Regions from separate parts of the Mycolicibacterium monacense genome, predicted to be linked through region 1. Evidence: riboswitches for the same ligand, from Rfam matches in the RefSeq annotation. Region 1 holds a riboswitch; each other region holds the start of a gene.
The links. A riboswitch is a leader RNA that binds a small molecule or an ion and turns the genes downstream of it on or off. The one in region 1 is predicted to bind thiamine pyrophosphate.

Region 1 (7,456 bases):
AGCGCTGGCCCACCAGAACGGAGTCGGTGCTGTTCGCCGCAATCGGCAGCGCAACCATCGCCGGCGGCTGCCTCTGGCAGGCGGAGCCCCTGATCGGCCTGACGTTCTGCACCGCGCTCGCGGTGTCCGGCGGGTACATCGCGTTCTTCCACACGGCCAGGTACATGCTGATGAACTTCGTGCTGGCGGTGGGGGTGGGCGCCTGGCAGGCGATCCGGGTGGCCGCCGAGGGTGAACCCGTGCTGGCGCTCACCGGTTACTTCCTGGTGCTCGAACTGAACATCGGTGTGCCGTTCGCCATCCAGGTCGTGGTGCGCTCGCTCGGTACCGACCTGCTGCAATCCGACCGCGATCCGCTCACCGGACTCCTCAACCGGCGGGCGTTCACCCACGCCGTGGTCGGACGGCTGGTGGCTCGCGCCGACCGGGCCCACCTGGCGGTGGCGTTGATCGACCTCGACCGGTTCAAGGCGATCAACGATCGGCACGGCCACGCCAGCGGGGACGCCGCCCTGGTCGACGTCGCCGGGGCGTTGACGGCCGCGGTCACCGAGACCGCGCTGGTGTGCCGTATGGGTGGCGAGGAGTTCCTGATCGCCGACATCGTGGCGTCGGCCGCGCCGACGGAATGGGCCCAGGGGCTGTGCGCGGCGGTGACGTCGACACCGTTCCGGCTCACGGCCAGCGTCGGCATCGCCACGGTCGCGCTGCGCGACGTCAAACCGGAGCAGGCCGACGAGACGTTCCGCCGATTGGTCACCGAGGCCGACGCCGCCATGTACGCCGCCAAGCGGCGCGGCGGCAACCAGATCCAGCACGCCGGGGACGCCCGAACCCCTAGGTGAGATTCGCCGCCCATCGCAGACCCTCGGCCGAGTACGTCGCGATCCAGTCGGCGACCGACCGCGGGTCGTACCGGGCGATGAAGGCTTCCTCCTGGGCGGCCCAGCGGTCCCAGTGCGGCTCGTAGGTGTCGCCGTCTCGCGTCAGCGCGCGGCGCTTCCGGTCGGCCTCGCCGGCCTCGACCCAGATGCCCAGATCGGCGAGTGCGCGGTTCGCCGCGGTCAGCGCCCCGACCCCTTCGACGATCAGCCGTTGGCCGGGGTCGACGGTGTGCCACCCCGCGGGCGTCCCGCGCGCCCAGTCCCACCCGCGCCAGCGGCCGGGCCGGCCGTCAGCGCGCGGTTCCAACAGCGACTCCCGCAGGTGGTCGACCGCCCACGCCAGCCCGTCCCAGCCCGCGTAGACGTCGTCGAGCGCGACGACCACGCTGGACTCCCAGCTGCGGGTGAGCGCCGCGGCCAGCGTCGACTTCCCGGATCCCGACCGTCCGTCGATCAGGACGGTGCGCGCGTCACCGTCGCAGAGTCGGCGTGCGAGGTCAGCGACTTCCAATGAAGTTCCAGTGGCCGGTGGCGACGGATACGGCGATCGAGGCGGCCGCGATGCCGAACCCGGCCAGCACCAGGGCGGCCTCGCCGGCGCCGAACCGCGACGGGCGCGCCCAGGTCCGCGTCGGGTACGCCCCGAATCCGCGCGCCTCCATCGCGGTGGCGAGCATCGAACCGCGGCGGATGGCGAAGACCAGCAGCGCGAAGGACTGTCCGGCCGCGCGGCGGACGCGGTTGCGGTCGGCGACCCCGCGGGCACGGCGCGCATAGCCGAGGTAGCGCCAGTCCTGGCGGAGCAGGCCGACCGTGCGGAGACCGGCCAGCGCGCCGAGGACGAACCGGGCCGGCAGCCGCAACACCTGTCCGAGGCCGTCGGCGAGTTCGGTCGGGTCGGTGTCGATGAACAGGACCACGGACGGCAACGCGATCGCGAGCACCCGCACGAACGTGGCCACCGCGAGGGTGATCGACCCGTCACTGACCGTGATCATCAGGAACTGCCAGTGCACGGTGCCGCTGCGCTCACCGTAGAGCAGGATCGTGATCCCGGTGAGTCCGGCGGCCAGCACCAGCAGCGCACCGCGGATCAGCACCGCGCGCAACGGGATTCGCAGCGCGAGTATCAGCAGCAGTTCGAGCGTGAGCGCCGTCAGGGCCGACACCCAGTCGACGCTGGCCACCAGTCCGAAGGCGATCACGAAGGCGGCCGCCAGTTTCGCCACGGGGTTGATCGCGGTGTGCGCGGGCGCGGCGTCGACGCTGGTCATCGCACGCGCCCCGTGACCGTCGGGGTACCGATGTCGATCCGGCGGTCGCCGAGCACCGCCGCGAAGTCGAGGTCATGGGTGACCGCCACCACCGCGGTGCCGTCGTCGGCGATCTCGGCGAGCAGCCGGACCAGTTCCTCCCAGGTGTTGCGGTCCTGGCCGAAGGTCGGCTCGTCGAGGACGACCAACGCCGGGCGGGTGGCCAGCACCGTCGCCACCGACAACCGGCGCTGTTCCCCACCGGACAGCGTGTAGGGGTTCGCGTCGGCGAGGTCGGTGAGGTGCAGCCGTTCCAGCAGCGCATCGCACTGCCGGGCGACCGCGGCGGCGTCAGAGCCGAGCGCGCGGGGGCCGAGCGCCAGCTCGTCGCGTACAGCGCCGGTGAGGAACTGGTGCTCCGGGTTCTGGAACACACTGCCGATCCGGGTGAGCAGTTCCCGCGATCGCCACCGGATGGGTTCGCGGCGGTCGGCGGTCGGCGCGAACCCGTCGCGCGCCTCGACGCGGCCGGCGCGGGGTGGGAGCAGCCCACCCAGGGTCAGCGCCAGGGCGGTCTTCCCCACTCCGTTCGGACCGGTGACGACACTGATTGCCGCCCTGGGGATTTCGAAGGTCAACTCATCGGTTCGCGGGCCGCCTCGGTACCCGACCGACAGCTCGACGGCGTCGGCCAGCGGTTCACCCGGTACACCGCCGCGTTCGACGGCGGGCAGGTCTGCGCCGGGCACCCACACACCCGCCCGAGCCAGGTGCGCGCTCTGCCGCAGCACCGTCTCGGCCGGTGGTCCGTCGGCCACCACCTCGCCCCGGGTTCCGAGGACGACGACCCGGTCGACCACCGGAAGCCACACCGCCGTGCGGTGTTCGACGACGATCAGCGTTGCGCCGGTGCGTTCGGCCACCGCCGCGACCGCGTCGCGCACCTCGACGACACCGGCCGGATCGAGGTTGGCGGTCGGCTCGTCCAACAGGATCAGGCCGGGATCCATGGCGAGCACGCCGGCCAGCGCCAGCCGCTGCTGTTGACCACCGGAGAGCCGCGAGGTGTCATGGCGCAGCAGCAGATTCAGCCCGAGAGCGGCCAGCGCCCGGCGGGCCCGCGGCCAGATCACCTCGGGTGCGACGTTGAGGTTCTCCATCCCGAACGCGACGTCGTCGCCGACCCGGGACAGGATGACCTGCGAGTCGGGGTTCTGCAGGACCATCCCGATGCGGCCGCGTCGCTGCGCGGGCGCCACCCCGTCGACGAGCAGACGACCGGCTTCGTCACCGTCCTCGCTGCCGCCGAGCACACCCGCCAGCCCCTGCAACAGCGTCGACTTGCCCGAACCACTCGCACCGAGCAGCAGCACCCGTTCGCCCGGTTCGACGGTGAGGTCGAGGTCGCGTACGGCCCACGACGAGCGGCCGGCGTGCCGCCAGTGCCAACTCTGGGCGGCGACCGCGACACCGCCGGTGGTCATCGCCGGACGTCGCTCGGCGACCCTGTCCGGCCCGACGGGAAACGGGACAGCGCACCGGTTTTCGCCAGCCCCCGGACGACGTACCAGGACAATGCGCCGGCGACGACCGCCCCCGAGACGACCCCGGAGACGACGTAGATGGCCGCGAAGGCGGAGGTCGAACCCGGATACAGGAGCAGAAGTTCGTTGATCGCCATGGCCAGTCCGGCAGCGGCCCCGGCCAGCACCGCGACGGGCAGGTTCCACGCCCGGTACAGGAAGCAGGCGAACACGATCTCGGCGGCCAGCCCCTGAACGAGGCCGAATTCCAGGGTCATGACGCCCCACTGGTTGCCGACCAGGGCGGACACCGTCGCGGCCACGAGTTCGCCGTAGACCGCGGCGCCCGGTTTCCGGATCACCATCGCGGTGAGCACCCCGGCGAACAGCCAGCCACCGCCCAGCAGCGCCTGCAGCCCCGGCGCCAGCGCGCTCAGGGGCGCGCCGATCGGGTTGGACGCGATGTTCCACATGACGAACACCAGGCCCGCCGCGACGGCGAGCACGCTGGCCACCACGATGTCGACGACGCGCCATCGGTATGTCCGCGCCGTCTTGACGGGAGGTTCAGGAAAGGGTCGGGACACGTCGGTCATCAGTTCACTCCCTACGCCGGCATTACCCGGTCAGGTTCATACGGTCGACGGCCCCAGCCGTCCTCTCAGCGCACTCGGTGTGCACTCCCGCGTGGGTTATCGGTTCCAAGGTAGCGCAGCCACCCACACATGTCGCCATCGGAAACCCGAAGGTGTCGGAAGTCGTGATTTACACGCCACGGCCCGGCGCGGAAGCTGGCAGCGACGACAGGGAAGGCGGTTCGCCCATGACGATCGACGTCGCCGAACGGGAAGCGCTGCAGGAGGCGGTCCGGGATCTGCTGCGCAGCCGGTGCACCGAGCAGGATGTCCGGCAGGTGCTGACCGGTGACGACGGGTTCGACCGCGACCTGTGGCGCCGGCTGGCCGAACAGGGTGTCACCGGCATCGTGATCGGCAGCGAGTACGGCGGCGTGGGTCTGGGCGCGGTCGAGCTCGAGGCGGTGGCCGAGGAAACCGGGGCCGCGCTGCTCCCGTCGCCGTTCATCTCCAGCGCGGTGCTCACCGCCGCCCTGATCCAGGCCGCCGGCTCCGAGGACGACAAGCAGCGGCTGCTGCCCGGCCTGGCCGACGGCACCGCGATCGGGACGGTCGCGGTCACCGGGCGGGCCGGCACCTGGACCGCCGAGGGCGTCGATGTGCGCGCGGGTACCGACGGCACGTTGACCGGGAGCGCGCACTACGTGACCGACGGGCAGGTGGCCGACGTCCTGCTGGTGGTGGCCAACGGCACCGACGGTGCGGGCGTCTACGAGGTCGACCCCGGCGCTTCCGGTTTCGAGCGCGTCGCGGCGACGGTCTTCGACCCGTCGGTGCGGCTGTCGACGTTCACCTTCACCGGCACCCCGGCGCGACGACTCGGCGCGGCCGGATGGGATGCCGTCCAGCAGGCGCTGGACCTGGCGACGATCGCACTGGCCGGCGAACAGTGCGGTGGGACCCGCCGCATCTTCGAGATCACCGTCGAGTACCTCAAGACCCGCATCCAGTTCGGCCGTCCGATCGGCAGTTTCCAGGCGCTCAAGCACATGGCCGCCGATCTGCTGCTCAAGGTCGAATCCTCGACATCGGCCGCGCAGAACGCCGCGGCCCAGCGGGACACCGACCCGGACACCGCCGGCGGCGCGATCGCCCTGGCCGGCTTCGCCTGTGCGGAGGCCTACCGCGACACCGCCGCGGCGGCCATCCAGATGCACGGCGGTATCGGCTTCACCTGGGAGCATCCGGCGCATCTGTACCTCCGCCGGGCCCGCACCGGGCTGCAGTTGTTCGGCGGCCCACGCCTGCATCGCGAGCGTTACCTCCAGTCGAAAGGCGCCTGACCCATGACCGAGACGACTCCGAGCGCCGACGAGCTGCGCGCCGAGGTGCGTGCCTGGCTCGAGCAGAACTGGAAGGGCCTGCCGAAGTCGACCGATCCGTGGGTCGCCTCCCCGGAGCGGGTCGCCTGGCTGGAGAAGGTGCTCGACGCCGGTTACGCGGTGCCGACCTATCCGACCGAGTGGTTCGGCCGCGAGTACCCGAACCATCTGGCGTCCGCGATCGAGAAGGAGTTCAAGGCGGTCCGGGCCCCCGGCGCGCGCAGGGACAAGTACAGCATCCCGGCGAACACCGTGCTGAAGTTCGGCAGCGACACCCTCAAACGAGAGTTGTTGCGCGACTTCCTCACCGAGCGTGCCAGCACCTGCCTGCTCTACAGCGAACCCGGTGCCGGCTCGGACCTCGCCGGGGTGCACGCCACCGCGGTGCGCGACGGTGACCAGTGGGTGGTCAACGGCCAGAAGGTGTGGACCTCGGGGGCGGCGACGGCCGACTACGGGCTGCTGCTCGCCCGCACCGACTGGGATGTGCCGAAGCACAAGGGTCTGAGCTTCTTCATTCTGCCGATGAAACAACCCGGCATCGAGGTCAGGCCGCTGGTGCAGATCACCGGCGAATCCCACTTCAACGAGGTGTTCATCAGCGATGCCAAGGTGGGCGACGACTTCCTCGTCGGCGGTACCGGCAACGGCTGGCGGGTGCTGCAGACCGCGCTGGCCTACGAACGGTCCATCATGGGCGACAGCGGCCGCGGCTCGCGCAACAGTTCGCGCGCCGACAGCCTCGTCGAACTCGCCCGCGAACACGGCCGCCTCGACGACCCGGTCATCCGCGATTCGCTGGCCACGGTGCTCGCATTGCGAGAACTGAACCGGCTCAACAACGCTCGCGCGAAGGCGTCGACGTCGATCGGCACGTCGAGCTCGATCATGTCGCTGGGCAAGCTGGCCATGTCGGACATCCTGCACACCGAGGCGCGGGTGAAGACCGACATCATCGGGGCCGAGGCGCTGCTGGCCGGACCGGACCACCCGGAGGCCGACGACATCAACTTCCTGACGCTCAACGCCTACTTCACCTCCATCGGCGGCGGCACGGATCAGATCCAGCGCAACATCATCGGCGAGCGGGTCCTCGGGCTGCCCAAGGAACCCGAAGTCGACCGCGACATCGCGTTCCGCGACGCGCGCCGGAACTGATCGATGAGCGACGCGTACGACCCGCCGCTGGCGGGCATCCGGATCCTCGACCTGTCGGCGGGTCCGATGACCGCGATCGGGCGTCTGCTGGCCGATCTCGGCGCCCACGTGACCGCGGTCGGGTTGGCCGGCGTGACCGCCCACGCCCCGGTCGGCCCGGTGTCCCTGGCGACGGCGATCAACCGGCGGGGTGTGGCGGCTGTCGACATCGACACCTCCACCCCGGCGGGACGGCAGCAGTGGACCGATCTGCTCGGCGCCGCCGACGTCCTGATCGAGGACACCCGGCCCGGTTCGTCGGCCGAACGCCTGCTCGCGGTCCACGAGCTCCGCACCGCCCACCCCGGGCTGATCGTGTTGTCGCTCAGCGACTTCGGACGCGACTCCGACTTCAGCACGTGGCAGGCCACCACGCCGGTGCTGCACGCCCTCACGAGCGAGCTGTCCCGGTCGGGCATCCCGGGGCGGGCGCCGCTGGTGCCGCCGGGTGAGCAGTTGCCCTACCACGTCGCGGCGGCGCAGGCCGGTGTCGCAGTGCTCGCCGTGCTGCTCGACCGCCTCCGTACCGGGATCGGCGACCGCATCGACTTCGCGATCCTCGAGGGTGCGATGCAGGCGCTCGACCCGCCGTTCGGGACCATGGGCACCGCGTCGGCGGGGGTGCCGACGGCTCAGCAGCAA
Region 2 (7,456 bases), 790 kb from region 1:
ACCCCCGGCACCCACCGCCGCCGCGCACCGGTCGAAATACGAAGCGCTGCTGATGGAATCGATGCGGCTGTTCAACCTGAAGGGCTATCGCGACACCTCGATGGAGGACATCGCGGCGGCCACGGGCATGCCGGCCTCGGGCATCTACCGGTACTTCTCCGGCAAGAGCGACATCCTGGCCGGGGCGTTCCGCCGGTCGGCCGATCGTTGGTCGGCGGAGATGTCGGCCATCCTCGACACCACCGCCGACCGCGAAGAGGCGCTGGCCAAGCTGATCGACGGACACGTGGCCAGGTCGTTCAGCGAGCCCGAACTGGACTACGTGTACTACACCGAACGCCTGAACATGTCACCGGCCGATCAGCAGATCCTGCGCAACCTGCAGCGCTCGACGGTCGAGACCTGGGCCGACCTGGTGGTGACGTTGCGACCGGAATGGACTGCGGGACAAGCCCGTTTCGCTGTCTACGCGGCGTTGGCGGTCACGACCGACCTGGGCAGGCTGGTCCACTACCGCAACTCGCCCTACACGCGCGCGCTCGTTGCGGGGTTGATGGACCTGACCCTGCTCGGCCGCTACCGCTTGCGAACGGTGTTGCCCGCCAAGTAGACCGCGTATCCCAGCAGTCCGGCCAGACCGAATTTGCGGGTCCTGCGGCCCGCCAGCGCGAGACCGATCGCCGTCTCGAGGCTGCCGTTGGTGTAGATGTGGCGACGGGTGTTCTGCGGGAATGCCGCCACGGTGATCGGCTCGAACACCTGCGGGCGAACGAAGTGCGCCAGTCCGGTCCCGGCGATGGCCAGCCCGGTCAGCTTGGCGGCACGGTTGTCTTGTTGCGGCACAGAGGGTCCTCTTTCAGGCAATCTGGTAATCACTGAGCGGGAACTCGGACGCCTCTTTGATGGCGTCGCGCGTCGACATCGGGCGCAGCAGCGACGGTTCGCCGCTCGGGTTGAAATAGTAGGACCGCGACGAGGCGCAGTTGCCGAGCGTCCACAGGGAACTGCCGAGCGCTTCCGTCATCCGATCGAGGTAACGGGTGTTGGCCTCCTCGGTCACCTCGAACGTCGTGGCGCCGCGCCGGTGCACCTCGCTGAAAAGCCGGTCCATCAGCCGCATCTGGTACTCCATGGTGTTGAAGAAGTTCAGACCCAGGAATGCGTACGGGCTGGCCAGGCTGAGGTAGTTCGGGAAATACGGCATCGACACACCCTGGTACGCCTGGAAACGCGTTTCGCGCCACCACTTCCCGAGGTTGCGGCCACCGCGGCCGATGATCTCGATCGCCGGGAAGTTGGCCTCCCACAGGTCGAATCCGGTGGCCAGCACCAGCGTGTCGATGACGGTCTTGGTGCCGTCGGCGTTGACGATGCCGTCGGCTTCGACATGGTCGATCCCGTCGGCCTGCAGGTGGACGTGCGGTTTGGTGAACGTGCGGAAGTAGCTGTTGGAGAACGTCGGTCGCTTGCAGCCGATGTCGTAGTCGGGGGTGAGCTTGCGCCGCAGCTCTTTGTCGCGGATCGCCACGAACTGGTTGATCTTGCACAGATCCATCGCCGACATGTTGAGGCGCCGGAACAGCGGCACCTTGTAGTGCACGACACCGATGTTGATCATCGCCTCGTAGATCGTGTCGGTGATCAGCCGCACGGTGCGCTGGAGCAGCGGAACCCGCGCGAACAGCCGTTTGGTGCGCTCGGAGAACCGGATGTCGACCTTGGGCGCCACCCAGATCGGGGTGCGCTGGTAGACGGTGAGGTCGGCGGCGTTCCTGGCCAGTTCGGGGATCAGCTGAACGGCGGTGGCGCCGGTGCCGATGATCGCGATCCGCCGGCCCGACGGGTCGAAGCTGTCGTCCCAGTCGGTGGTGTGGATGACCTTGCCCTCGAACGAGGTGATGCCGGGAATGTCGGGGGTCCGCGGTTGCGAGAGGAACCCCGTCGCGGTGATGAGATAGCGGGTGCTCAGCGTCTCCCCGCCGTCGAGCGCCACGCGCCAGAGCTTCGCCTCTTCGTCCCAGCGGGCGCCCTCGACGGCCGTGTTGAAGCGGATGTGGCGACGGACGTCGTACTTGTCGGCCACCTCGTCGGCGTACTGCTTGATCTCCGCACCGGTGGAGAACAGCCGCGACCACTTCGGGTTGGGCTCGAAGAAATAGCTGTAGGTGGTGGTGGGGACGTCGACGGCCAGGCCCGGGTAGTGGTTGACGTACCAGGTGCCGCCGAGGTCGTCCTCGCGGTCGAGGATGACGAAGTTCGCGTAGCCCATTCGCTTGAGCTGAATCGCGGCACCGATTCCGGCGAATCCGGCGCCCACGATGACCGCGTCGTACTGCTCCGAAGTCATGAGTAGACGGTACCCCAGGTATCGGAGTGGTCCCGTGCCGCCGACCTGGGCGGCGTCAGCCCTTCAGTGAACCCGCGCGCGGCGGGTTCAGGGTTGCGACGCAGGTCACCGCCCGGTCGCCGTCGGACCAGGTCTCGTCGGTGGGGAAGAGGACGAACAGTCGCACGGTGTCGTCGGTGACCGCGGACGGTGAATAGCTCGCCAGTTCGGGTGCGCACCGGTTGGCGTACTCGACCATCGCGTCCTGTCCGGGGAAGTCACCGTCGGGCATCTGGAGCACCGCGAACACCTCGCCGGCGTGCGGTTCGGCGCAGTCGACGGTCTTGAGCGTCCTGACCTCACTGCCGTCCGGGATCTCGGAGAGGCAGTCGCCCAACTTCACCTGTGTTGCTGTCACCGTGCCCTCGCGCACCACCAGGACCACGAAGAGCACCACGGCGATGGCGATCACGACGACGGTCAGCGCCACCAGGCCCAGGATCAGCCAGAGCTTGCTCTTCTTGGGCGGGGGCGGCGGTCCGGCCGGCCGCATCTCGGCGTAGGGCTGCGGCGGGGGCGGTGGGAAGTACGGCTGTCCGTAGGCGGGCTGGCCGTAGGCCGGCTGACCGTAGGGCTGCTGGCCGTACGGGGGCTGGCCGGGGGGTGGGGGTGGCGGGCCCGGCGGCATGCTCATGTGTTCGACCCTAACCGGTGGCCAGCAGTCGCAGCGCCGCGTCGACCGCCAGTTTCGGCACGTCGAGCGCCTTGGACCCCAGATCGTGACGCGCGCCGGTGATCTCGACGAGTTCGGTCGGCCCGGCGACGAGCGCCGCCGCCGCGGTGAGCTCGTCGATGCTCCCGAACGGATCCGCGGTGCCGTGCACGAACACCGTCGGCACACCGATGCGGGGCAGGTGTTCGGTGCGGGCCCGGTCGGGCTTGCCGGGCGGATGCAACGGGTACGAGGACAGCGTCATCACGTCGAGGGCCACCCCGTCGTCGGCGACCGCCATCGACGTCATCCGGCCACCGTAGGAGTGTCCGCCGGCGATCACCGGCCCGTCGGTGAGTTCGCGGGCGGCGGCGACCGCGTCGGCCACCCCCGCCCGGTCGGCGGTGGCCGACCCCGAGGGCGGGCCCTTGGGTCTGCGCCTGCGGTAGGGCAGGTTGTAGCGCACGGCCAGCCAACCCCGCCCGGCCCACTCGTCGCAGAACCTGACCAGCAGCGGCGCGTCCCGGTTACCCCCGGCGCCATGGGTCAGCAGCACCACCCCGCGCGGTGTGCCCGCCGGTTCGTGGGCGACGCCGGCGATGTCATCGAGGTTCATCGGCGCTCAGCCTGAACAGCGCGGAGACCGGACCGTGGCCGTGGCCCAACGGGTATGCGGCGCGCAGACATTCGGTCACCCACTGTTTGGCGAACGCGACCGCGTCGGGGACGGAGTAGCCGTGCGCGAGTGCGGAGGCCGTGGCGGCCGCCAGGGTGTCGCCCGCGCCGTGGTCGTGGCCGGTGTCGATGCGGTCGGCGCCGAACTCGTGGAACTCGGAGCCGTCGAACAGCAGATCGGGGCTGTACGCCGACGAGCGCAGGTGGCCGCCTTTGACCAGTGCCCACTGTGGGCCGAGCGCATGCAGCGCCCGCGCCGCGTCGCGCTGGGAGGCGGCGTCGGTGACGTCGATCCCGGTGATCAGCCGCACCTCGTCGAGGTTGGGGGTGACCAGGGTGGCGAGGGGGAACAGTTCGGAGCGCAGTGCGTCGAGCGCCGACGGATGCAGCAGCGGATCGCCGTGCATGGAGGCGCACACCGGGTCGACGACCAGCGGTGCGGGCCGCAGGCGACGCCACGTCTCGGCGACGGCGGTGATGATCTCCGAAGAGGCCAGCATCCCGGTCTTGGCCGCCTGGATGCCGATGTCGGAGACCACCGCCTCGATCTGCCCGGTGATGACGTCGATGGGGATCTCGTGGAAACCCTTGACGCCCACGGAGTTCTGTACGGTGACGGCGACCACCGCGACACAGCCGTGGACGCCGAGCATGGCGAAGGTGCGGGAGTCGGCCTGGATCCCCGCGCCACCGCCGGAGTCGGTGCCCGCGATGGTCATCACCCGCGCCGGGGTCTGGCCGGGTGGGGCGAGTGGCAGGTATCGCGTATCGGTCATCGAAAACTCCCTACGCCGGCATTACCCGGTCAGGTTCGTACGGTCGACGACCCCAGTCGTCCTCTCAGCGCGCTGGTGCGCGCTCCCGCGTGGTCGGTGGTGCGTTGCTCAACCTAGCGCAGACGCCGGATGGGGCGAACGCGAATTGCCGACCGATTATTTGTATAGATAATATATGTGTTCTGCGGCGTCCGCTCGTCGCTGCGCACCGTCGGATACGAAACGAACGAGACTGCAGATGACAACCGAGCTCACCGGCCGGCGCCGGATCGCCACCGATCGCGACCACCCCCTCTACAAGTGGGTGGTGCTCTCCAACACCACGCTGGGGATGCTGCTCGCGACCGTCAACTCGTCGATCGTGCTGATCTCGCTGCCGGCGATCTTCCGCGGCATCGGCCTCAACCCCCTGCAGCCTGCCAACGTGACCTACCTGCTGTGGCTGCTGATGGGATACATGGTGGTCACCGCGGTGCTCGTGGTGCTGTTCGGACGGCTGGGCGACATGTTCGGCCGGGTCCGCATCTACAACCTGGGCTTCGTCATCTTCACGCTGTGTGCGCTCGCGCTGTCGTTCCAACCGTTCGACCTCGACGCCGGCGCGTGGTGGCTGATCGGGTGGCGGGTGGTCCAGGGCGTCGGCGGTGCGATGCTGATCGCCTCCTCGGCGGCCATCCTCACCGATGCCTTCCCCGCGCATCAGCGCGGAATGGCGTTGGGCGTCAACATGGTTGCCGCCGTCGCCGGTTCATTCCTCGGGCTGGTGATCGGCGGCGCGCTGTCCGAATGGCACTGGCAGGCGATCTTCTGGGTGGGCGTCCCGATCGGCGTCCTCGGCACGGTCTGGGCGATGCGTTCGCTGCGCGAGGTGGGGGAGCGCAGCCCCGGCCGGCTCGACTGGGCGGGTGCGGTGACGCTCGGCCTCGGGCTCACGGTGCTGCTCACCGGGATCACCTACAGCATCCAGCCCTACGGCGGTTCCCCCACCGGGTGGGGCAACCCGTGGGTGCTCGGCGCGATCGCCTTCGGGGTGCTGGCGCTGGTGGCGTTCTGCGTCATCGAACTGCGGGTCGATCAACCCCTGGTCGACATCCGGCTGTTCCGCATCACCGCGTTCGGCATGGGCAACCTCGCCGGGCTGATGTCCTCGGTCGGCCGCGGTGGACTGCAGTTCATGCTGATCATCTGGCTGCAGGGCATCTGGCTGCCGCTGCGGGGCTACGACTTCGAGGCCACCCCACTGTGGGCGGCGATCTACATGCTGCCGTTGACCTTCGGATTCCTCGTGGCCGGACCTCTGTCGGGGTGGCTGTCCGACCGCTACGGCGCCCGCCCGTTCACCGTCGGCGGCATGCTGCTGATGTGTGCCACCTTCGTCGCGCTGGTGCTGATCCCCGTCGACTTCGACTACTGGCTCTTCGCGACGCTGATCTTCCTCAATGGTGTCGGTGGCGGGGTGTTCACCTCCCCGAATTCGGCCGGGATCATGTCGAGCGTGCCGGCGAGCGCGCGCGGCGCCGCCTCCGGGGTGCGGGCCACGTTCTTCAATGCCGGCGGATCGCTGTCGATCGGGATCTTCTTCTCGCTCATGATCGTCGGGCTGGCCAACACGCTGCCCGGAGCCATGAGCGCAGGCCTGCAGGCGCAGGGCGTCTCGGCGGCGGTCGCCGACGAGGTCGCAGGCACGCCGCCCGTCGGCAGCCTGTTCGCGGCGTTCCTCGGCTACAACCCGATCGGCGAACTCCTGGAGCCGTCGCACGCGCTGCAACAGCCCGGCGTCAACGCCGAGGTGCTCACCGGTCAGACCTTCTTCCCGCACCTGATCATCGAGCCCTTCCACACCGGACTGGTGGTGGTGTTCGTCGCCGCCGCGGTGATGATGCTGATCGGCGCGGTGGCGTCGCTGTTCAACGCTGGGCGTTACGCCGAGCAAACGTGATCATCCGGTGGGCGGCCCCCACGATCTGCTGCGAAGATACGTAGGTGCCCCTGCAGCTCATCAGCCGCGACGCGGAGTTGAGCGCTGTCGACGACCTGCTCTCCGCAGTGCCGACGGGTACCTGCGTGCTGGTGCTCGAAGGCGATGTCGGGATCGGTAAGAGCACCGTGTGGCGCGCAGGCATCGAACGCGCCCGGACCCGCGGCTTCCGGGTGCTCGCGGCGCACCCGGTGTCCAGCGAGTCGGTGGCCGCGTACTCATCGCTGGCCGAACTGCTCGCCGATGTGGACACCGAGGTGCTCGACCACCTGCCCGCCCCGCAACGAGTCGCGATCGACCGGGTCCTCTCTCGCGCCGACGACACGGGACCCGGCACCGATCAACGCGCGGTGGCCGCCGCCGTCCGGTCGGTGCTCGAACGGCTGGCCCACGACAGTCCCGTCCTCGTCGCGATCGACGATCTGCAGTGGCTCGACCCGCCGACCGCCGCCGTTCTCGCGTCGGTGGCCCGCCGGTCCGCGGGCGCCATCGGTTTCCTCGTGACCGTGCGCTCCGGCGCAGGCGACCACACCGAGACGCTGCTCGAACCGTCGCGTCCGGAGCGTCTGCACCGGGCCCGGGTGCATCCGATGACGGTCGGGGGCCTGCACGCCATGATCAGCCACCAGCTGGGCCGGTCGCTGACCCGCCCGAGAATGGACTGGGTGTACGAGGTTTCGGCCGGAAACCCGCTCTACGCCCTCGAATTGGCGCGGGCACTGGACCGGGACGCCACCGGTGTCGGGCCGCTGCCGGCCACCCTCGCCGATCTGGTGCGGACACGCATCTCCGGTTTGCCCGACCACACCCGGGAGGTCCTCCTCGCCACCGCCTGTATCGCGTCGCCCACCGTGGATCTGGTGGCGCGCGCCGTCGGCGACAACGTCGAGTGGACCGTCGCGGCTCTCGAGGAGGCCGAACGGCACGGCGTCGTCGAGATCACCGGCTACAAGGTGACTTTCAGTCATCCCCTGTTGGCCCGTGGGGTG
Region 3 (7,456 bases), 770 kb from region 1:
TCAATATTCGCTGCTATTTGCGTAGTACGCACCGGACGCCGCCGCAGAAACTTCCATACGCAAAGTTCTCGATTCGGATGCGCGCGCACACGGTGAACTCAGGCAAATGTCCGCCTTCGACACCCGGCTGACAATGACCCACCGATCATCGGGTCAAGCTGGGATGTAAGCGATCCGCTCATCATGCGGACCGACCGAGGACGAACATCAGCAATCCGAAAGGCTCATACCATAACCTGCCTCACGGCGCGAAGATTTCACAGAAACGCGAGCGAATGAGAACGCCGGAATCATGTCAGAGTCGACATCGTTCATTTGCTGTACCGCGTAGCCATCAACGCGGGCTCGCCTCCGAGCAGATCCGGGCCCGTGCCCAGCAAACGCCCGCGATATCCCTTGCGCAGGCAACGACCAAGGATTTGCTCTTATCGCAAACAACCGGCGGCGCCGCTCCACAGGTGAGGTAACGCGTTCGGACGGCACCAAGCGATCACTGCGGCGTCGGCTGTCGCTGACGGTAGTTTGCCAGCGTCTAGGGGTCGCGGCGGTTGATGTCGACGGCGGCGGCGACGAACACGACGGCCACCACGCCGGTGAAGTACAGCAGCGCGCCCAGCGGTCCCCACCACATGGAGAACGTCTGCACCCACTCCACCTCGGTGAAGGTGTTGACGTTGGCGAACGGCATCAACGGTCCGACCCGCGCACCCACTCGAGGAATCGACCCGAGGAGCGGCTCGATGACGAACGGCAGCAGGAGCAGGATGGCGATGACGCCGGCGCTGTGCCGGATCAAAGTCCCCAGACCGACGGCGAGCACCGCGCCCAGCACCGCGTACAGGCCGATCGCCCCTGCCGTCCGCCACACAGCGAACTCGGTGAACGACAACTCCGCACCCTGTGCCGGGGTGCCCACCAGGCGGACAGCCAGCGCCGACGCCAGCACCATGATCACCGCGCAGATACCTGAGAACACCGCGGTCACAACGGCCTTCGCGGCGAGCACCCGGGTACGCCCCGGCATGGCGAGGAAGGTGGTTCGGATCATGCCGGTGCGGTACTCGCCGGTGACGGTCAGCGCCGAGAGCACCATCAGGACGGGAACCGCGAAGCCCGCCACGCCGATCGCCGCGCGCTCCGGCGCCAGCGGCACCGCGGTGCTGCCGACCGACGCCTGGATCACCGCGAAGCCCAAACTCACCACGACGACGGCGAACAGGGTCCACAGTGGTGAGCGGGTGGTGCGCAGTTTGATCTGCTCGGCGCGCAGCATCAGCGTCGCGCCCGGAAGTCGACGGCTTCGTCGGTCAGCGCCATGTAGGCCTCCTCCAGCGAGGCGCGTTGAATGCTCAACTCGTGCAACGTCGCTCCGGTCCGCGCGGCCAGTTCACCCACCTGCTCGGTGGATGCGCCGTGCACCAGCACGGCGGAATCCTCGACAGTCGTCGACAGTCCCGCGGCGGTCAACGCGTCGCACAACCGGTCGCGGTCCGGTGTCCGCACCCGGACGGTGTCCAGGCCGGCGCGGTTGACGAAATCGCCGACAGTGGTCGCCGCGATCAGCCTGCCGCGTCCGATCACCAGCAACCGGTCCGCGGTCTGGGCCATCTCGGCGAGCAGATGGCTGGACACGAACACGGTGCGGCCCTCGCCGGCGAGGTCGCGCATCAGTGTGCGGATCCACCGAATCCCTTCCGGGTCAAGACCGTTGACCGGTTCGTCGAACAGCAACACCTGCGGGTCGCCGAGCAGCGCGGCCGCGATCCCCAGGCGCTGGGACATCCCCAGCGAGAACGCACCCGCAGGCTTACCCGCGACATCGGCCAGACCGACCATGCCGAGGACTTCGTCGACGCGCTTGTCCGGCAATCTGTTACTGGCGGCGATCCACCGCAGATGCGAACGTGCGGTGCGGTTCGGGTGAACCTGCCGCGCGTCGAGCAGCGCGCCCACCGTTCGCAGGGGGTGCCTGTGCTCGCGGTACGGCCTACCCATCACGGTGGCGGTGCCCGCGCTCGGCCGGTCCAGCCCGAGGATCATCCGCATGGTGGTCGACTTGCCCGCACCGTTGGGGCCGAGGAATCCGGTGACGACGCCCGGTTCGACCGTGCACGTGAGGTCGTCGACGGCACGGACCCGGCCGAATCTCTTGGTCAGGCCGGTCAGCTCAATCATCGCGGGACTCCACCGCGTCGACGATCAGATCCGCCACCGCGCGCATACCGGCGGCGTTGGGGTGCAGGGGCGCAGGCCGGCCCGGCCACGGCAGACCCGGGCCGGTCGTCCACGGTTCGGACGACCACGCGTGGTGCGCGCGGCTGGCCTGCGCGGCCCGGATCCAACCGCACCCCGTGTCGGCGGCGGCCCGGCCGGTCAACCGCTCGAGCGTGTCGGCGATCCGCCGGCCCAGCGCCGCATCGGCGTCCGACAGCGGGGCGACCGGCTCGCCCGGTGGCGGCAGCAAGGTCAGGTAGTCGACGAACAGCACCCGCGCCCGCGGCGCGCGCGCCCGTACCGTGCGAGCGACGCGGTGCAGCGATTCCCCGACCTCGACCAGTGCGCGGTCGCGGGCGGTGGGGTCGAACAGTGTCGACACCGGCGGCAGCCAGCGGACCACCCGCGGGAGCCCCGCGGCCATCAGCATCGGCACGTAGCCGACGTCGTTGCCGCCGATCGTCACCGTCACCAGCGTCTCGGTGCCGTCGAGCGCCAGGAACTGCGGCGGTGTGCCGTGCTGGGGTTCGTCGAGAATGTTGGCGGTGGTGGCCCCCGAGTACGTGACGTCGGTCAGATCGAGGCCGAGGCGTTCGGCCACCAGATGCGCGTAGTTGCGCGCCGACCGACCCGCGCGGAACGGCGCGCCGTCGGCCGGAGGCCGGATGCCCGGCCCCGCCGCCATGGACGAACCGAGCGCCACATAGCGCGTCACAGCGCAGGACTCGACGCCTGCGCCCAGAACCGCTTCGGGATGCGGCCGGCGTGGCGGGCCAGGTGTCCTGCGGTCACGGCGGCGGCCATCGCGGCGGCCATCGCCGGCGGGTCGGCGGCCCGGGTCACCGCACTGGCCAACAACACTGCGTCACAACCCAACTCCATCGCCAGCGCGGCGTCGCTGGCGGTGCCGATACCGGCGTCGAGGATCACCGGCACGTTCGCGGCGTCGACGATCATCTCGATGTGGTGCGGGTTGGCGATCCCCAACCCGGTCCCGATGGGCGACCCCAACGGCATGACCGCGGCACACCCGATGTCCTCCAGCCGCCGGGCGAGCACCGGATCGTCGTTGGTGTACGGCAGCACGGTGAACCCGTCGTCGACGAGTTGTTCTGCGGCACGGACCAGTTCGACGGCATCGGGCAGCAGGGTGCGTTCGTCGGCGATCACCTCGAGCTTCACCCAGTCGGTGCCCAGCGCCTCACGGCCGAGTTGCGCGGTGAGCACCGCCTCGGCGGCACCGCGGCACCCCGCGGTGTTGGGCAGCGGGCTGATCCCGAGGCGGTTCAGCAGTTCCAGCACACCGGTGCCGGTTTCGGCGTCGACGCGGCGCATCGCGACGGTGGTCAGTTCGGTGCCCGACGCCATCAGCGCCTGTTCCAGCACGGCGAGATTGGCCGCCCCGCCGGTGCCGAGGATCAGTCGCGATCCGAATTCCCGTCCCGCGATGGTGAGCTTCGCGGCCTCAGCCACCCTGCACCGCCGTCACCACTTCGACGCGGGCGCCGTCGCGCAGCGGGGTCTCCCACTCCGTCCTCGGCAGCACCGACCAGTCCACCGCCACGGCGATCCCCTTCTCCGGGAACCCCATTCGAGCCACCAGCTGCGCGACCGTGGTCTGCTCGTCGAGGTGGACGTCTTCGTTGTTCACCACGATCTTCATCCGTGACTCCTCATGTCCTGGCTCCCTGTGTCGTCTGCAGTTCGGCGGAGACCCGCTCGGCGGTCCACGGCGCGAGCAGGAAGCCGTTGCGGCCGTGCCCTGCAGCCACCAGTGTGCGCTCGTCGAGCCACTCGACAAGAGGCAACCCGTCGGGCGTCATCGGCCGCAGCCCCGCCGCGCATTCGGCGAACTCGTATTCCCCCAGTGCCGGCATGACCGTGCACGCGTCGTCGAGCAGATCGCGAACCCCGGTCACCGCGGGTGCTGTGTCGCGTCCGTGTTCGTACTGGGTCGCGCCGACGACCACGCCATCGGCGCGCGGCACCAGATACACCTGCCTGCCGTGGACGCGGGCGCGAACCACCCGGCGCGGGGCAGGCATACACCCGCGCCGCCAACGCAGGCGCAGCACCTCCCCTTTCACCGGGCGGATCGGCAGCCCGGGCCACAACGTCGGTGCGTCGACGCCGTTGGCGAGCACCCGCAGGTCCACGTCGTCGACGGCAGCCAGATCGTCGACCGGCGGCGCCCACCGCACCCCGAGCCGGGTGCAGTGCGCCTCCAACGCATCCACGACGGCGCGGTTGTCGACGGCCAGTTCGGTGTCGGCGACGAACCCGTGCCGGATGCCCTGCGCCAGCAGCGGTTCGATGTCACGGGCCGCCGTCGTGAACGTGACCGGGTGGCCCTGGACGGCCAGCCATTCACCGACGGTCTTGAGATCGGCGGCGTCGGCCCGGTCCACGGCCACCACCAGTGACTCCCGGGCGGTCACCACCTCGTCGGGCAGTCCCTCGAGGAAGCCGCCATGCCACAGCCGCAGCGAATCCAGCCCGATGCGCAGCAGTTCGTGTTCCCCCGGCCAGCCCTCGCTGTGCGGGGCGAGCATCCCGCCTGCCACCCATGACGCGCCCTTGGCGGGGCTGCGGTGCACCCGCACCGACCAACCGTCGAGCGCGGCGCGGCGCGCGACCGACAGGCCGATGACCCCGCCGCCGATGACGGCGAGGGTGCTGTCCGGTGGCATAGCCCTCCCTTCGCCGGCATGACCCGGATCAGGTCCGACGGTAAGGGCCGGATCGTCTGGCCCACTCTCAGTCCCGCTGTCCCGGGACTCCCGTGTCGGCCATCAACCCTACCCGCGGCCGAGGCGCTACCGTCGCCGTGTGCGTGAACCCCTCGACCCGCTCGGCCCAGCCCTTGCGCAAGCCTCGCTGTACCTGTGCACAGACGCCCGCCGCGAACGCGGCGACCTCGCCGAATTCGCCGACGCGGCGCTCGCGGGCGGCGTCGACCTGATCCAGCTGCGGGACAAGGGGTCGGCAGGCGAACGACGGTTCGGCCCACTCGAGGCGCGCGAGGAACTGGCCGCGCTCGAAATCCTCGCCGAAGCCGCCCGCCGCCACGGCGCACTGTTGGCGGTCAACGACCGCGCCGATATCGCGCTGGCCGCCGGCGCCGACGTCCTGCACCTCGGTCAGGACGACCTGCCGCTGCCCGTGGCCCGCCGGATCATCGGTCCACGCCCGCTGATCGGGCGGTCCACCCACGACAGCGCCCAGGTCGCCGCGGCAGTGGCCGAGGAGGTCGACTACTTCTGCGTCGGGCCGTGCTGGCCGACGCCGACCAAACCCGGACGCGAGGCCCCCGGGCTCGGCCTGGTTCGCGAGGCCGCTTCGCGGGCAACAGAGAAACCGTGGTTCGCCATCGGCGGTATCGACGAGGCGCGGCTGCCCGAGGTGCTCGACGCCGGCGCCCGCCGCATCGTCGTGGTCCGCGCGATCACGGCGGCCGACGATCCGAAGGCGGCGGCTCGCCGGCTGAAGGATGCGCTCGTCAGTCGCTGACCAGCAGCGGAAAAGCCGCGGTGACGGTCCGCAGTCGGTCCCAGCTGGCGGCGAAACCCGGGTGCAGCGGCAGGGAGTCGACGTCCTCCTCGGCGACCCAGCGCAGTTCGGCGCTCTCCCGGTTGGGCACGGTGTGCAGCAGTGCGGGCGCGTCGGCGATCACCGTGGTGTAGGTCCACGACGCGCCACCGGAGCCGACGACCTCGGCGGTGACCACCGTGGTCCGCACGGTCAGCTGCTCGACCGAGAGCCCCGCTTCCTCGTGCGCCTCGCGTACGGCGGCCTGTTCGGGTGTCTCGTGGCTGTCGCGGGCGCCGCCCGGCAGGCCCCACGTCCCGCCCTGATGGCTCCAGGGCGCGCGGTGCTGCAACAACACTGCGGCCGAACCGTCGGACTGCGGTGCACGCAGCAGCAGGCCGGCGGCACCGTGCCTGCCCCAGTAGCGGCCGCCGCCCTCGGAGAACACCCAGCCGTCACCGTCGCCACGCACCCGTACAGGATAGGGCGCACCCAACCTGTACGGCTCCGCTCGATTGGGCGCGAGCCGTGACAGAACCTCTTAGGATTCTTTTATAGAGTCGGACGGTCGGGAAGTTGCCGGAGAGATGAGGACCGCGCGCAGGTGACTGTGGAGTTGGCGCATCCCTCGACCGAGCCGCTGGCGTCCCGGTCGCCGACCACTCCCGCCCATCCGCGCTGGTTCTTCCTGTGGACCACGCCGGGCCGCATTCTGACCATCGGCATCGTGCTCGCCGCTCTCGCGATCGCCAGCGCCTTCGCCACATCGACGACGATCAACGACCGCCAGCGGGCGCTCACCACCGTCCTCAACCACACCGAACCCCTGTCGTTCGCCGCCGGTGAGTTGTACAGCCGGCTCTCGGTCGCCGATGCCGCCGCCGCGACGGCGTTCATCGCCGGCACCGAACCGCGCGACGTGCGCCAGCGCTATGAACAGGCGATCACCGACGCCGCGGTCGCTCTGACGCGGGCCTCGAGTGGGCTGACCGACGAGGAGCTGGTTCAGTTGCTCGGCCGGATCAACGCCGAACTCGCGGTGTACACCGGACTGGTGGAGACGGCGCGGACCAACAACCGGGCGGGCAACCCGGTCGGCTCGTCCTACCTGTCCGAGGCGTCGTCGCTGATGCAGACCAAGATCCTGCCCGACGCCGAGCGGCTCTACGAGCGCACCTCGGCGCAGGTCGATCAGGAGACCGGCGCATCCACCCGCATCCCGGCGCCGGTCATCCTCGTGGTGCTCGCGACGCTGCTGTTCGGTCTGTTCGCCAACCGCTGGCTGGCCCGGCGCACCCGGCGGCGGGTGAACATCGGCTTCGTCGCGGGCGGTCTGGCGGTGTTGATCATGGTGTTGTGGGTCGGTACCGCGCTGACGATCTCGACCACCGACAGCCGCAGCGCCAGGGGCGCAGGCGCCGAATCGCTCAAGACGATCACCACCCTGGCCATCACCGCGCAGCAGGCCCGCGCCGACGAGACGCTCGCGCTGATCCGCCGCGGCGACGAGGAGGTCCGCAAACAGTCCTACTACCAGCGAATCGACGGTATGCAGAAGAAGCTGGCGGACTACCTCGCGCGGGAGGACGCGATCGACAGCACCGACCTGGTCGCCGCCGAGGACCTGCTGGCCCGGTGGCGGGCGGCCGACGACCGCATCAACGCCTACATCGCGGTCGGCAACTACCAGGCCGCCACCCAGGTCGCGCTCGGC

Region 2: another riboswitch for thiamine pyrophosphate. It lies ahead of thiD (bifunctional hydroxymethylpyrimidine kinase/phosphomethylpyrimidine kinase); the one in region 1 lies ahead of G6N49_RS24175 (ECF transporter S component).
Region 3: another riboswitch for thiamine pyrophosphate. It lies ahead of thiO (glycine oxidase ThiO); the one in region 1 lies ahead of G6N49_RS24175 (ECF transporter S component).

Annotation. Positions count from the first base shown of each region.
Region 1 covers NZ_AP022617.1:5,059,878-5,067,333, reverse strand. Annotated here, with positions in the region: gene G6N49_RS24195 (GGDEF domain-containing protein) at 1-845, shown strand, start outside; gene G6N49_RS24190 (nucleoside/nucleotide kinase family protein) at 838-1,395, opposite strand; gene G6N49_RS24185 (energy-coupling factor transporter transmembrane component T family protein) at 1,382-2,158, opposite strand; gene G6N49_RS24180 (ABC transporter ATP-binding protein) at 2,155-3,621, opposite strand; gene G6N49_RS24175 (ECF transporter S component) at 3,618-4,256, opposite strand; TPP riboswitch at 4,248-4,357, opposite strand; gene G6N49_RS24170 (acyl-CoA dehydrogenase family protein) at 4,484-5,578, shown strand; gene G6N49_RS24165 (acyl-CoA dehydrogenase family protein) at 5,582-6,775, shown strand; gene G6N49_RS24160 (CaiB/BaiF CoA-transferase family protein) at 6,779-7,456, shown strand, end outside.
Region 2 covers NZ_AP022617.1:4,268,817-4,276,272, reverse strand. Annotated here, with positions in the region: gene G6N49_RS20525 (TetR/AcrR family transcriptional regulator) at 1-610, shown strand, start outside; gene G6N49_RS20520 (DoxX-related protein) at 577-843, opposite strand; gene G6N49_RS20515 (flavin-containing monooxygenase) at 857-2,347, opposite strand; gene G6N49_RS20510 (septum formation family protein) at 2,403-3,020, opposite strand; gene G6N49_RS20505 (alpha/beta hydrolase family protein) at 3,031-3,654, opposite strand; gene thiD (bifunctional hydroxymethylpyrimidine kinase/phosphomethylpyrimidine kinase) at 3,641-4,489, opposite strand; TPP riboswitch at 4,480-4,588, opposite strand; gene G6N49_RS20495 (MFS transporter) at 4,728-6,428, shown strand; gene G6N49_RS20490 (helix-turn-helix transcriptional regulator) at 6,473-7,456, shown strand, end outside.
Region 3 covers NZ_AP022617.1:4,287,935-4,295,390, forward strand. Annotated here, with positions in the region: gene G6N49_RS20570 (ABC transporter permease) at 533-1,273, opposite strand; gene G6N49_RS20575 (ABC transporter ATP-binding protein) at 1,273-2,175, opposite strand; gene G6N49_RS20580 (SGNH/GDSL hydrolase family protein) at 2,168-2,929, opposite strand; gene thiG (thiazole synthase) at 2,926-3,687, opposite strand; gene thiS (sulfur carrier protein ThiS) at 3,680-3,877, opposite strand; gene thiO (glycine oxidase ThiO) at 3,888-4,904, opposite strand; TPP riboswitch at 4,895-5,008, opposite strand; gene thiE (thiamine phosphate synthase) at 5,044-5,724, shown strand; gene G6N49_RS20605 (NUDIX hydrolase) at 5,714-6,214, opposite strand; gene glnX (protein kinase G-activating protein GlnX) at 6,347-7,456, shown strand, end outside.